DNA from 2 places in the Paenibacillus sp. FSL R5-192 genome. Region 1 is predicted to be linked to the other one. Evidence: predicted binding sites of a transcription regulator. Region 1 holds the regulator's gene; the other holds the start of a gene.
The links. Region 1 encodes Rex, which represses fermentation and respiration genes when NADH is low (regulators of the CRP and FNR family bind a similar motif). Its sites were predicted from a motif close to TTGTGAAATATTTCACAA; they were not measured.
Positions count from the first base shown of each region.

Region 2: the regulator Rex is predicted to act here: its motif matches at 3,629-3,646, upstream of pflB (formate C-acetyltransferase).

Region 1 covers NZ_ASPR01000024.1:41,570-49,133, reverse strand. The annotation lists gene C161_RS18855 (tetratricopeptide repeat protein) at 53-676, shown strand; gene dinG (ATP-dependent DNA helicase DinG) at 819-3,680, shown strand; gene C161_RS18845 (redox-sensing transcriptional repressor Rex) at 3,900-4,553, shown strand; gene C161_RS18840 (amidohydrolase) at 4,540-5,847, shown strand; gene C161_RS18835 (DUF5590 domain-containing protein) at 5,885-6,415, shown strand; gene C161_RS18830 (hypothetical protein) at 6,718-7,245, shown strand; gene C161_RS18825 (AAA family ATPase) at 7,238-7,564, shown strand, end outside.
Region 2 covers NZ_ASPR01000079.1:308,231-315,794, forward strand. The annotation lists gene adhE (bifunctional acetaldehyde-CoA/alcohol dehydrogenase) at 176-2,788, shown strand; gene pflB (formate C-acetyltransferase) at 3,729-5,987, shown strand; gene pflA (pyruvate formate-lyase-activating protein) at 6,077-6,829, shown strand; gene C161_RS30980 (ABC transporter substrate-binding protein) at 7,019-7,564, shown strand, end outside.

The DNA.
Region 1 (7,564 bases):
CCATTTTTTCAAGGGTGGGGATGCATCGATGTTCCAGCATGTTTTCGCAGAAATGAACGACATGTTAGATGAAATTATCAAGAGCTATCCTTCCGCTGAAGGCCTGAACAAACAAGAATTGCTGCAAAAGTGGAACTTGCTTAAGCGGATGAGTGACGGAATGCTGGATGAATGGCTGATGTTTGAAGAAAAGATGAGCCAGGTGAGGGAGCGAGAGATGGATAAGCCTGCTTCCCTTGAACCGGAACAGGAAGCTGTTACCGCTCTGCCTGAACTCCATCTGGAATGTTTCAGTCGAGGTCAGGGTTATTTCAAATTACAGATGTATCCGCAGGCGATCATGCAGTTCTCCCGGGTTGTGACCGACCATCCGGAGAGTGCATTGACTCGTTTTTACCTGGCGCTCGCGTATCTGAATCTGGAACAAATGGCGGAAGCCGGAACACATTTACAGCAGATCATGTACCTTAAAGGTTCACCTCGCTTGAAAGGGCTTGTGTGTAACGCCCTGGGCTGTATTCAAGCCAAGCTTGCCAATCCCGAAGCTGCATGTTCACTCTTTGCACAGGCCCTTCAGTATGACCCGACATTGACCGAACCACTGTACAACATGGAAGCATGCAGGTTGAACAGGGGAAAATTGCAATATGCTAATCAGCTGACGACCCTTCATTAAGCGGGAATTCGGCGACAAAAAAACGGTGTTCCCTCCTTTGGCATAGCGGCGGGGACACCGCTTTTTTGTCAGTTAATTTTCAAATCCCCTTTTTTTTGCTATGCTGTAACATAGACTGGAATGGAAGGGACCGTACATTGCAATGAAATTTGCCGTATTGGATTTCGAAACAACCGGCACGCAGTCCGACGGTGAGATTATACAGGCCGGACTTGCCATCATAGACCATGACTACAGCATAACTCAAATATATAGTTCTTATGTGAACCCTGGTGTACCGATTCCCCCGTTTATTTCGGGGTTGACGGGTATTACCGATGCAGATGTGGCGGACGCTCCTTCACTCGAAGAGATGATGATGGAGATGGTTCCGCTACTTAATGATGTGGTGCTTGTTGGACACAACGTCGCTTTTGATTTTCACTTTTTGCAGAATGCTCTTGACCGTTGCGGTTATTTGCCGTTCACTGGCCGCATTCTGGACACGATTGATTTTCTGAAGATCACATTCCCATCACTGGGTTCTTATCAACTTGGTTATGTGTCTTCCGAATTTGGATTTCAACATGATCGCCCTCACCAGGCAGACAGTGACGCACTGGCGACAGCCTATGTGCTGCTCAAGTGTCTGGATGAGTTAAAGGAATTACCGCTCATAACGATTCAGCGCCTCAGTGACCTGTTTGCACCAGAAGACAGTGACTTGGGTTGGTTTTTGGACGGAATGCGCAGTGAGAAGGAAGCAGAGCCGATTCAGGATCTGGACGGACATACCTATTATCGTCAGCTTGCTCTTAATGTAAGTGATTGGACCGATATTGGTGCACCACGCGATGAGCGGGAGGCTAACCCCCTCGATGGTGTAAGCTTCGAACAGTTTATGGACCAGGTTCGGGAGAATCTGAAGGATACACTGGATCATTACGAAGAGCGTGAAGCGCAGACTCAGATGTTCAGCAGTGTAAGGCAAGCCCTGGATGAAGAGAAACATCTCTTGATCGAAGCTGGAACGGGTACCGGTAAATCTCTAGGGTATCTGTTGCCTGCTATTTACGAAAGTGTGAAGCAAGAACAGAAAGTTATGGTTAGCACGCATACGATCAATCTGCAGGAGCAATTGAGAGAGCGGGACATTCCGATGCTGACTCAAGTGGTTCCGTTCCCGTTTAAGGCTGCTGTATTCAAAGGACGTGGACATTACCTGTGCCTGCGCAAATTTGAACACAAAATCAATAAACGTGAATTCGCCACACCGAAAGAGGATTATTTCACAGCTGCTCAGATGATCGTCTGGCTTACGCAGACCGAAACCGGAGATGATGAGGAACTTAACCTTAGCGGACGCGGAGGGGACTTCTGGGAGACCGTACAGAGTGAATCCGAATCATGTCTGGGAAGATCCTGTCCATGGTTCCGTAAATGCTTCTACCATCGTGCCAAACATGAAGCAGGGTTGTCTGATATCGTAATCACCAATCACTCCAAATTATTTACGGATGTGAAAGCCGCGCATCAGCTGCTGCCAGCCTATGAGAGTCTTGTGATCGATGAGGCACATCATCTGGAGGATGTCGCTGGTAAACATCTTGGAATGCATATGAAATATTTCACCTTGGTTCATACACTGACCCGCCTATTTAAAGACAGTCGTAATGGACAGCTGCCTATGCTTCGTTCGCAGTTATCCGGGCATGAAAATTCGGTGCAATGGGGCTCCATGGTGGATCAGATGTTCCCGCTCGCTCTTGAAGTTAAGGAGCTGTGGGATCGTATGAGCGATGCCTTGTTTGGTCTGTTGCCTGAACGAAGTGATGCTTCACCGGGAGAGACGGGGCAATTTTCACTGCGTCTGAAAGCATCTCAGAAACCTGCAAAATGGCAGGAGTTGCAGGATCTGGAGAACCAGATCTATGTGACTCTGGGTGATTTGGTTCGCAAAGGGGACAAATTGCTGCTTGAAGTGAAAGAGGATCAGGATGATTATCAATCGGATAGTCTGATCACGGACATTACAGGACTGCTGAAAGATCTGACCACATTGAAGGAGAATCTACGTTTCTTCATGCGAATGGATGATGCCAAAACGGTGTACTGGATGGAAGCCAGCGGCCAATTCCGCAGCAAATCTCTCCAGCTGTATGCCGTACCTGTAGATGTGAGTGCACAACTTAAGGATTTATTTTTTGATAAAAAGAAAAGTGTTGTGCTTACATCGGCTACGCTTTCGGTAGATAAGTCATTCCAGTTCATGATTGAACAGCTTGGCTTGCAGGAAGCGGCCGAGAACAATCGGCTGTTAACGTCGATGTTGCCATCACCTTTCAACTATCGCGATCAGGCACTTCTGGTGATTCCGCGTGATTTCCCGAGTGTGAAGGGAAGTGTGGGTGATGCGCACTTTGTTAATATGCTGGTGCAATCACTTGCAGAGACGGCAATTGCTACGCGTGGACGCATGATGGTTCTGTTTACTTCATACAAGATGTTGCGACAGGTCTATGATCCGCTGAAGGAGGCACTGTCTGGCAACGACATCTCGTTGCTTGGGCAAGGCGTTGACAGTGGAAGTCGTTCCAAATTGACTCGCAGGTTTCAAGATGCCAAAGCAACGGTACTTCTGGGCACAAGCAGCTTCTGGGAGGGTGTAGATATCCCGGGAGAGGCGCTAACCTGTCTCGCTATTGTGCGATTGCCTTTCCAGCCACCGAATCATCCGTTGGTGGAAGCCAAGAGTGAGCTGCTTCAGGAACAGAAGAAAAATCCGTTCATGAAACTGTCCGTGCCACAAGCGGTCATTCGTTTCAAACAGGGATTTGGCCGGTTGGTGCGTACAGCAAAGGACAGAGGAATTGTCATTGTTTATGATACACGGGTGATTGAAGCGTATTATGGTAAATTCTTTTTATATTCATTACCTGGTCCCAAAATGGAGCACATGCTCACGGAGCAAATGGTTCCACGAATTACCGAGTGGTTGGAAAAACCTGCTAATGAACAAAAATAATGGTTGTTTTGTTCGTTATATCATTGCATGACACTATCGTTTGGCGTTAAACTTTATTAGATATTTCCGTATCCGATTAAAGCAGTTGCACGTAAGAACTTATAACCCAAATTACAAGGAGCATTCTGTATAAAATGTCACGTTTATCTTTGAGTTTTATACAGAATGCTCATCTTTTCATCTATTATTTTATCGTGGCCTTGGTAAGGGGGAGCAAGAATGAAATCGGATAAAATTTCGGAAGCGGTGGTACGACGTCTGCCTGTATACTTGCGTTATTTGAACGAGTTGCATCAGCGTGAGGTGGCTACTGTTTCTTCTCAAGAGCTTGGACAGAGGCTGGATCTGAATCCGGCCCAAATTCGCAAAGACCTGGCTTACTTCGGTGATTTTGGTCGTAAAGGGATCGGGTATGATGTATCCTATTTGATCGAAAAAATTCGTCACATTCTCAAAATCGATCAGCAAATTAATGTGGCTCTGGTAGGCGCGGGTAATCTCGGACAGGCCTTGTCCAACTACAACGCATATCTGAAAGACAACATGAAGATTGTTGCTGTATTTGATGCATACGGACCGAAGATTGGTAGTCAAATCAACAGTTTGACGGTAAAACCAATGGATGAATTGACGGAAGCGGTTAAAACGGAAAATATTCGCATCGGAATTATCACGGTTCCGGATACGGAAGCCCAAAATGTAGCCGATCAGCTTATTGAATCAGGAATTGAAGCGATCCTTAATTTTGCACCAACCATTCTAAAAACACCGCCGCATATCCGCATTCACCATGCTGACTTTACAACGGATCTGCTTAGTTTGGCCTATTACTTGGAGACTGGAAAGGACGACGAGGAAGATGACAACAAATAGATGGGTAATTCACAACGGCAAATTTGCCGTTAATGAAGGCGGCACAACATGGAACGTGGTCCACGGATACATGGTTGTTGAGAATGACAAGATTGTGCATATTGGTGAGACATTGCCGGATGAAGACAAAAATTGTACCAAAGTGGATGGAAAAGGACTGTTCTTCCTGCCGGGTCTGATCAATACGCATGGTCATGCAGCGATGTCGTTGCTCAGAGGGCACGGAGACGATCTTGCATTGCAAGTATGGTTGCAGGAAAAAATGTGGCCGATGGAAGCGAAAATGACTTCAGAAGACGTATATTGGGGAACTTCGCTATCGGTGCTTGAAATGTTGAAAGGCGGAACTACAGCTTTCCTGGACATGTACGATCACATGGATCAAGTTGCCAAAGTTGTGGAGCAATCCGGCGTTAGAGCAGCACTGGCACGTGGTGTAATCGGGTTGTGCTCGGAAGAAGAACAATTGCGGAAGCTGGAGGAGTCGGCTGCGTTTGCGCGTGAGTGGAATGGACAGGCAGATGGTCGCATTACAACCGTAATCTCGCCACATGCACCATATACATGCCCTCCGGACTACATAGAGAAGCTTGTGCAGGTCGCGAACGACCTAAACCTTCCCCTTCATACACATATGTCGGAAACGCTTCGTGAAGTCGAGCAGAACGTGGCTGATTATGGACTGCGTCCTGTGGCACATCTGGAGAAACTGGGCTTTTTCTCTCGTCCATCCCTGGTTGCACATGCGGTGCATCTGAATGACGAAGAGATTGAGATTCTGGCCCGTCATGATGTGGCTGTATCCCATAACCCGGGAAGTAACCTGAAACTCGCTTCCGGTGTTGCGCGGGTACCTGCGTTGCTGAAAGCAGGAGTTACCGTGTCACTCGGAACAGACGGACCGGCAAGCAACAACAACCTGGATATGTTCGAGGAAATGAGACTGGCTGCATTGATCCACAAAGGTGTATCTGGTGACCCGACGGCAGTGCCAGCAGGCGAAGCGTTATTACTCGGAACGTCATACGGTGCCAAATCCATCTTCTTGAACAATACCGGAGCACTCCAGGTCGGCATGAAGGCTGACTTTATCGCCTTGGACATTGAACAGGCACATTTCTATCCACATACAGACCTGATCTCACATACAATCTACTCGGCTTCTGCCAAAGATGTTGAGCACGTATGGGTGGATGGAAAACAAGTGGTGAAACATGGCGAATGTCTGACGTTGGATGAAGAACGCATTTTGCGTGAGTCTCAATTGGCATTTGATGGTCTGCTTGCTCGTTAATTGCAGGACAGCATCATAGGGAAAGGAAGTTCGGCTTTTGAAGAAAAAAAAGAAGTGGATATGGATTTCGCTGCTTGCACTGGTTCTGATTCTGTTTGGACTTCAGCGTTATTACGTCCATGTCACGCAGGACCAACGCAAGGAAGAAGCGCTCGCCATACAAGCAGCACAGGAGCAACTGGGCATTACATCCTATGATGAATTGCGCAAGTACATCTGGGGAGACAAAGAAGGCTCTGACAACATCTACTGGACCCTGATCGGCAAAAACAAGGATAACCAGGATGTTATGGTCTGGGTTAAATTCGATGCAAACAATCAACCGGTTAAGGGTGCAAACGCTATACACAGTGAGCTGCTGCAGAATGGCATGTCCGAAGCGCAGATACGCAATCGCTTCAGTTCTGAAGTTCCTTCCGGTGAGATTAAACGAATCATGCCCGGAGTTGTGAATGGAATATATGTGTGGCAAGTGTATTATAAAGACGGTACGCATAACCACTATCGCTTTTATCGTTTTAGCAACGGAGAACAGGTGGACCTGGTCTACACACTCCCGAACAGCTAGAACAAGATAGAGTGAGATAACTAGAGAATTAAAGAAATGAAAGAACCGGCAGACGGATATCCGACTGAACCGGTTCTTTGTGTTGTCTGTAAACATATTTGATTTAAATAGTTAAAATTAATAATTTATTCATATTTTCGCCTTCGAAATTGTATATACGATGTGATATACTCAGATATGTACTCAAAGTTATATTCAAAAACAAATAATCCTGTCGAAATTCTCGCAGGAGTCAATGTGCACATATTCGTATATACCAATAAGCCAGTAGGTTGGGCCAAAATCTGGGAGGGGTAATTCACTTGAAGTTAAAAGTATTGCCTATTGCTATAACTGCCGTCATTTCAGCCGTTGTGTTGTTTGGAGGTTGGTTTGTATATCGTCAGGTGGCTGTGCAGAATCCGATTGAAAAAATGGTAACCCAGTACGATGGAGTCAATGACGTTCAATTAACTATTAACCGCAATGATGTACAATTGAAACTGGATCTGCAACCTGATGTTGATTTGGGCAGACTGGTACAATATATTCACAAAGAAGGACAGACCCTGATTGGAACACGCTCACTAAAGTTGGATGTTGTGGATCATTCCAGTGAAGCACTGGAAAGTTGGTGGGGTGATGCGATGTTCACCGTAGCTCAGGCGATGGAGAACAAGCAATACACCGAGATTACACCAACGTTGTCCAAGATGGCGACGAATGGAATTAAGGTAAATACAGCGATGGATGACAACAATGTATATGTCAGTCTCAGAGACGGAGATGCCAGCAAGTTTATTATTCTGCCGCGTGTGCCCGGTCAGATAGGAGTGTGGCCTAATGCCTAAGTGGACAAAAGAAGTTGCCATCGGATTTTTTCCCGTATTGATTATTTTCCTTGCTTTTACTGGTGTTAATATTGTTCCGATCCTGATTGCAGCAGTGCTTGTCGGAGCTTTGCTGTTCATGATGCAAATGCGTGGCGGGATTACAGTAGGTGCTGCACAGGAACGTAAACGGAAGAAAAAAGGACCTTCCAAGCTTACTTTTGAAGAAATTGGCGGACAAGACAGTGCTAAGCAGGAATTGCGTGAAGCGCTTGACTTTCTGATCAAACATGAAGAAATCCGGAAGTTCGGGATTCGCCCGTTAAAAGGGATCTTGCTG
Region 2 (7,564 bases), on a different contig from region 1:
CAGCTCTATATTTTAGATAGGAAGTGAAAATGGTCATACGAAGGACACTACAAAACTTAAATTAAATTTGTTATACTTTGTGAAAAAAATCACATAATTAAGTTTATTGTCATGTTACGATGTGAATGTAAACGAGAGAGACAAACTAATACGAACCTTTAGGAGGATGAGGGAGATGGCTGTAAAGAACGAAGTCGCCCCAGCAAAAGAACCGACAGCAGGTCAGTATATTCAAACGTTAATCGACAAAGCGAATAAAGCACACGCCGCATTCATGAAGATGGACCAGAAGCAGATTGACCGGATTGTGCAAGCGATGGCACTTGCGGGTCTGGATAAACACATGATGCTCGCCAAGATGGCCGTAGAAGAAACAGGCCGCGGAGTGTATGAGGATAAAATCACCAAAAATATATTTGCAACAGAATATGTGTACCACAGTATCAAGTACGATAAAACCGTAGGTGTGATTGAAGATAACGAATATGAGAGCTTCCAGAAAATTGCGGAGCCGGTCGGCATCATCATGGGTATTACACCAGTTACCAACCCAACATCAACGACGATGTTTAAAGCATTGATTTCCATCAAGACGCGTAACCCGATCATCTTTGGTTTTCACCCATCTGCACAGAATTGTAGCCGGGAAGCTGCCAAAATCCTGCTGGAAGCGGCTGTGAAACATGGTGCACCAGCAGATTGCATTCAGTGGATTGATGATCCTTCCATGGATCGTACAAACGAACTGATGAATCACAATGATGTGGCTCTCATTCTGGCAACAGGCGGATCAGGCATGGTACGTGCAGCGTACAGCTGTGGTAAACCTGCACTGGGCGTAGGACCGGGTAACGTACCTTGCTTTATCGAGAAAAGCGCGGATATCAATCAGGCAGTAACGGATTTGATCCTGTCCAAGTCTTTCGATAACGGCATGATCTGTGCTTCTGAACAAGCGGTCATCATTGAAGAACCGATCTTCGATCAAGTGAAGAAAAAAATGATTGCAAATGGCTGTTACTTTGTTAACAAAGATGAAGCAGCAAAATTGACAGCAGGTGCGATTAATGCCGAGAAATGTGCGGTGAACCCGGCGATTGTTGGTCAATCTGCGGTGAGTATTGCGAAGTTGTGCGGTATTGAAGTTCCGGCAGGCACCAAAATTCTCGTGGCCGAGATTGAAGGGGTAGGTACCAAATTCCCATTGTCGGCTGAGAAATTAAGCCCGGTACTGGCTTGTTACAAAGTTAAAACGGCAGCAGAGGGCATTGAACGTGCAGCAGAAGTGGTTGCTTTTGGCGGCATGGGTCACTCCTCGGTTATCCACTCCACAAATGAAGAAGTGATCAGCAAATTCGCAGATCGTTTGCAAACTGGACGGATTATTGTGAACTCACCATCCACACATGGTGCCATCGGGGATATCTACAACACAAACATGCCGTCATTGACACTGGGATGCGGATCATACGGACGTAACTCGACTTCTTCCAATGTAACCGCTGTGAACTTAATCAATGTGAAAAGGGTGGCTCGCCGTACCGTGAATATGCAATGGTTCAAAGTGCCGAACAAAGTCTACTTCGAAAAAGGGGCAACGCAGTATCTTGCCAAAATGCCTGACATCACACGTGTGGCGATTATTACGGATGCCATGATGGTGAAGCTTGGATATGTTGAAAAGGTAGAACACTATCTGCGTCAACGCCAAATGCCGGTAGCCATCGAAGTATTCTCCGATGTTGAGCCAGATCCATCCACAACAACGGTAGACCGCGGAACCGAAATGATGCGCCGCTTCCAACCAGACTGCATTATCGCACTCGGCGGTGGATCACCGATGGATGCTGCCAAAGCCATGTGGTTGTTCTATGAATACCCGGACACGGACTTCAACGATCTGAAACAAAAATTCATGGATATCCGCAAACGGATCTACAAATATCCACGTCTCGGCGTAAAAGCGAAATTTGTAGCGATCCCAACCACATCAGGTACAGGTTCTGAAGTGACATCGTTCGCGGTTATCACAGATAAAAATCAAGGTAACACCAAATATCCATTGGCCGACTATGAGCTGACACCAGACGTAGCGATTGTCGATCCGGAGTTCGTGTACTCCCTGCCGAGAACAGCCGTTGCCGATACAGGTATGGACGTACTGACGCATGCGATTGAAGCTTATGTATCTGTTATGGCAAATGATTACACGGATGGACTTGCGATCAAAGCAATCCAACTGGTATTCCAATACCTGGAGCAATCGGCACTGCAAGGAGATAAACTGGCACGTGAGAAAATGCATAATGCTTCCACGATTGCAGGTATGGCGTTTGCCAACGCATTCCTGGGCATCAACCACAGCTTGGCGCACAAATGGGGCGGTCAGTATCACACCGCACACGGACGCACAAATGCAATCCTGATGCCACACGTCATTCGTTACAACGCAAAAAAACCGACCAAATTTGCATCGTTCCCGAAATATTCGCACTTTGTAGCGGATGAGCGGTATGCCGAAATTGCCCGTATCTTGGGATTGCCTGCTCGCACAACAGAAGAAGGCGTAACCAGTCTCATCAATGCGATTCGCAAACTGAACAAAACATTGGGCATTGAAGAATCGTTCCAGGAAATTGGATTTGATGCCAAAGACTTTGAAGCACATGTCGATTATCTGGCAGACCGTGCCTTCGAAGACCAATGTACAACCGCCAATCCGAAGTTGCCGCTGGTAACTGAACTGGCTGATGTATACCGCAACGCTTTCTACGGAAAGTTTGAATAATAAATTTAGAACAAAGCGTGCTTTACGGCAAGAAGATCAGGGTTCCCCGAGAGGGGAGCCCCGATTGCCGTCTTTCACACAATAACGAGAGGGCAGAAAAACAGAAGAGCGAGCATCTGTTTTTCAGGATTTATTCTAAGATTTGGTTTGCTCCGAGCGTAGAGGAGCAAAAGGGTTCTAGAGAGGTTACACGTAATCCGTGATGTGGCTGTTTGAGCCAGATGTTCACTCATTAACGGAGTGGGCAGAAAAACAGAAGAGCGAGCATCTGTTTTTCAGGATTTATTCTAAGATTTGGTTTGCTCCGAGCATAGAGGAGCAACGGGTTCTATAGAGGTTACACGGAATCCGTGACGTGGCTGTTTGAGCCGGATGTTCACACATTAACGGAGTGGGCAGAAAAACAGAAGAGCGAGCATCTGTTTTTCAGGATTTATTCTAAGATTTGGTTTGCTCCGAGCATAGAGGAGCAACGGGTTCTATAGAGGTTACACGGAATCCGTGATGTGGCTGTTTGAGCCAGATGTTCACACAATAACGGAGTGGGCAGAAAAAACTGAAGAAGCGGAGCGTTCGCCTTTATCCCCGGATTTTCCCCTTTGAAATATAAAATTGAAAAAATCCGGGGATAACAGCGATCGGAAGTTGTTCTGCCCGCGCAGTGGCTAAGTGTGAAATTTACAGGGGGCAATGGGACACAGCGCAGGTGAAGTGAGTTAGTTCACTGGCTTTGTGACAAAAATCACAGATGATGAAAGCCCCAAGTCGTATACTGAAAATGTAAGAAAAACATTCATCCCGCGGTTCCGGTTCCCAAGTAGAGAGAACATGTTCCGGTTTATGTGAAACAATTCACATTAATCGCGGCTCTGGGCACACAATGCTACGAATGAAGCAAGATGTTATGTGTCCAGAAATCCAAATTAGTGGAGGGATTACGATGTCGGTGATTGAAAAAGATGTCAAACAACAAACAGGCTGGAGAAACTTTACCAAAGGAACATGGACCAAATCCGTAGATGTGAATGATTTTCTGGCACACAACTTGTCTCCGTATTACGGTGACGAAGCATTTCTCGCAGGTGCAACCCAGAATACCAAAGAATTGTGGGAGATCGTATCTGATCTGACCAAAAAAGAACGGGATAACGGCGGTGTCCTTGACGTTGACGTGAACACACCAGGTACTATTGTTTCTCACCAACCCGGTTATCTGGATCAATCCAAAGAGCAGATTGTCGGCGTTCAGACCGATGCTCCGTTCAAACGTTCCATTCAACCAACAGGCGGAATTCGCATGATGATTGACGCATGTGAGGCATATGGCTTTGAAATGCCACAGGGCGTCATTGATATATTTACAAACATTCGCAAAACACATAACCAAGGTGTATTCGATGCTTATACTTCCGACATGCGTGCAGCGCGTAAAGCAGGAATTATTACAGGTCTGCCAGATGCTTACGGCCGTGGCCGGATCATCGGTGACTATCGTCGTGTAGCTTTGTACGGGGTAGACTTCCTGATTCGTAACAAAAAAGGCGAACTGAATGCACTCGAAGTTGATGTTATTGATGAAGATGTCATTCGTCTGCGGGAAGAATTGTCTGAACAGATTCGTGCATTGCAAGAATTGAAACAATTGGGCGATATGCACGGGTTCGATATTTCCTTGCCAGCGACAACAGCAAAAGAAGCATTCCAATGGTTGTACTTCGGTTATCTGGCTGCGATCAAAGAACAGAACGGTGCTGCGATGTCACTCGGACGTGTATCTTCTTTCCTGGATATCTACATTGAACGTGACCTGCAAGAAGGGATTTTGTCCGAAGAACAGGCTCAGGAATTGGTTGACCATTTCGTAATGAAACTGCGGATTGTCAAATTCCTGCGTACACCGGATTACAACGAACTGTTCAGTGGAGATCCAACATGGGTGACTGAGTCCATCGGTGGTATGTCCGTGAATGGTGAAACACGTGTAACCAAAAACAGCTTCCGTTTCCTGCATACACTGCACAACCTGGGTCCTGCACCAGAACCAAACTTGACTGTTCTCTGGTCAACGAAACTTCCAGAAGCTTTCAAAGATTATTGCAGTAAAGTATCCATCGAAACCAGCTCAATCCAGTATGAAAATGATGATCTGATGCGTCCGATCTACGGTGACGATTACGGTATTGCTTGCTGTGTGTCGGCGATGAAGATCGGGAAACAAATGCAATTCTTCGGCGCTCGTGCCAACCTGGCAAAAGCTCTCCTGTATGCGATCAACGGTGGTCGTGACGAGAAATCCGGAGCACAAGTTGGACCTGAGTATCCTGCCATTACTAGCGAAGTGCTGGATTACAATGAGGTTATGAAACGCTTCAAACCAATGATGGAGTGGCTGGCTAAGCTGTATATGAACACCCTCAACGTCATTCACTACATGCACGATAAATACAGCTATGAGCGTATCGAAATGGCATTGCATGACCGTGACATTGTACGTACGATGGCTTGTGGTATCGCTGGTCTGTCAGTTACAGCAGATTCACTGAGTGCAATCAAATATGCCAAAGTAAAACCAATTCGTAACGAACAAGGCATCGCTGTTGATTTCGAAATCGAAGGAGACTTCCCTTGTTACGGTAACAATGAAGACAGCGTAGACAGCATTGCTGTTGAACTGGTCGAGAACTTCATGGGCATGATTCGCAAGCACAAAGCTTACCGTAACGCAGTTCCAACACAATCCGTTCTGACGATCACTTCCAACGTGGTATATGGTAAGAAAACAGGGACTACACCGGATGGTCGTAAAGCAGGTGAACCATTTGCTCCAGGTGCAAACCCAATGCATGGTCGTGACAAAAAAGGTGCACTGGCATCCCTTGGCTCGGTAGCCAAATTGCCTTATGAACACAGTCTTGACGGGATTTCCAATACCTTCTCCATCGTGCCAAAAGCATTGGGTAAAGAGGAGACTACACGTAAATCCAATCTGACTGCGATGATGGATGGTTACTTCGGTCAAAACGCTCATCACCTGAACGTTAACGTATTTGATCGTCAGCAATTGATTGATGCGATGGATCACCCGGAAAACTATCCACAACTGACTATACGGGTATCCGGATATGCCGTTAACTTCATTAAATTGACTCGTGAACAACAGTTGGATGTCATCAACCGTACGTTCCATGGCTCGATGTAAGTAATTTGCTAGTAGAAGACCGCTAGAGCAAGGTATTCCAAATCATATTAAACGCACAGCGGATGCGGATACAGAAAGGAAGAGGCAGCATGGTTAACGGACATATTCATTCACTCGAAACTTTCGGGACGGTTGACGGCCCAGGCATCCGCTTTGTGCTTTTTATGCAAGGATGTCTACTCAAATGTCAATATTGCCACAACCCTGATACTTGGGCGCTGGATGGTGGAAAAGAAATGACGCTTGAGGAGGTACTGGCTGAAATTGAGCCTTACCTGTCTTACTACCGCAGCTCCGGAGGCGGGCTCACGATATCTGGCGGAGAACCAACGTTACAGGCCCACTTTGTAGCCGAGATCTTCAAGGAAGTGAAGCGGCGCTGGGGATTGCATACGACACTGGATAGCAACGGTTTTAACGAACCGGAACGGATTCACGATCTGTTGGATCACACAGACCTGGTTCTGCTGGACCTCAAACATATTGATGATGAGAAACATATCAAGTTGACAGGCAAATCCAACGAGAGAACGTTGAAAACGGCCAAGTGGTTATCGGAGCAAGGTCGGAAAATGTGGATACGCCACGTGTATGTGCCTGGCATTCATAACGAGGAAGAGGATCTGCTTAACCTCGGACGGTTTATTGGAACATTAAATGGCGTCGAAAAGTTCGAAATTCTTCCATACCATCAGATGGGGATCTACAAATGGGAGGCGCTCGGTAAAGTATATCCACTGGATGGAGTTCCTTCACCAAGTGAAGAAGAAGTGGAGCGGGCGTATCGCCTGATCGAACAAGGTCGCCAGGAAACAGCTGGCATGGCTTGTTCAGGTAAGTAATCTGACCTTTATATAATAAAAACAATCAACCAAGCAGTCCTTGCGAACATGTTTCGCAGGGGCTGTTTTTTGTCCAGTGAAGGATTTTATCCCTCCATTGATGAATTGTCATCCTTACGATGTAAGCTCCGGCTTTTTATAATCAGAGTGTAAAGCCAAACGCTCAATATCTTGAGGAGGGTCAACCAGATGAAAAAAAGAATGACATTACTGCTTTCATTATTGCTTATCACTTCATGGACTTTGGCGGGATGTGCAAGCTCAAGTAACGAGCCACAGCAAGGCGCGGGCAATACACCTGTGGAGGAAACAAGTAAGGAACCGGTTGAAATGCTTCTCCGCCACACGCAGGTGGGAGCCGACAAACAGAAAAGACTGGCCATTCTGCAGGATGTTGTGGACAAAGTTGAGGGAGAGATACCCAATCTGACCTTTACGCTGGATGGCGTCGAATCCGATGTGAATCGTAAGGAAAAGCTTCGCGGGGAGATGGCGGCAGGTAACCCGCCGGATATATTTGAACTGTTCGGTAGCCCGGATTCCAAAGTTTATGCCAAGGAAGGTATGCTGCTTGATCTGACTCCGATCTTGCAAGAGCTGGGCATTCAAGACCAGTTTACATCCCTTGAACCGTTTACGTATGAAGGCAAAGTATATGGACTGCCGATTGGCGGTTCGGGCGAAGGTTTTTTCTATAATAAAGAGTACTTCGAACAAAAAGGATGGAAAGCCCCA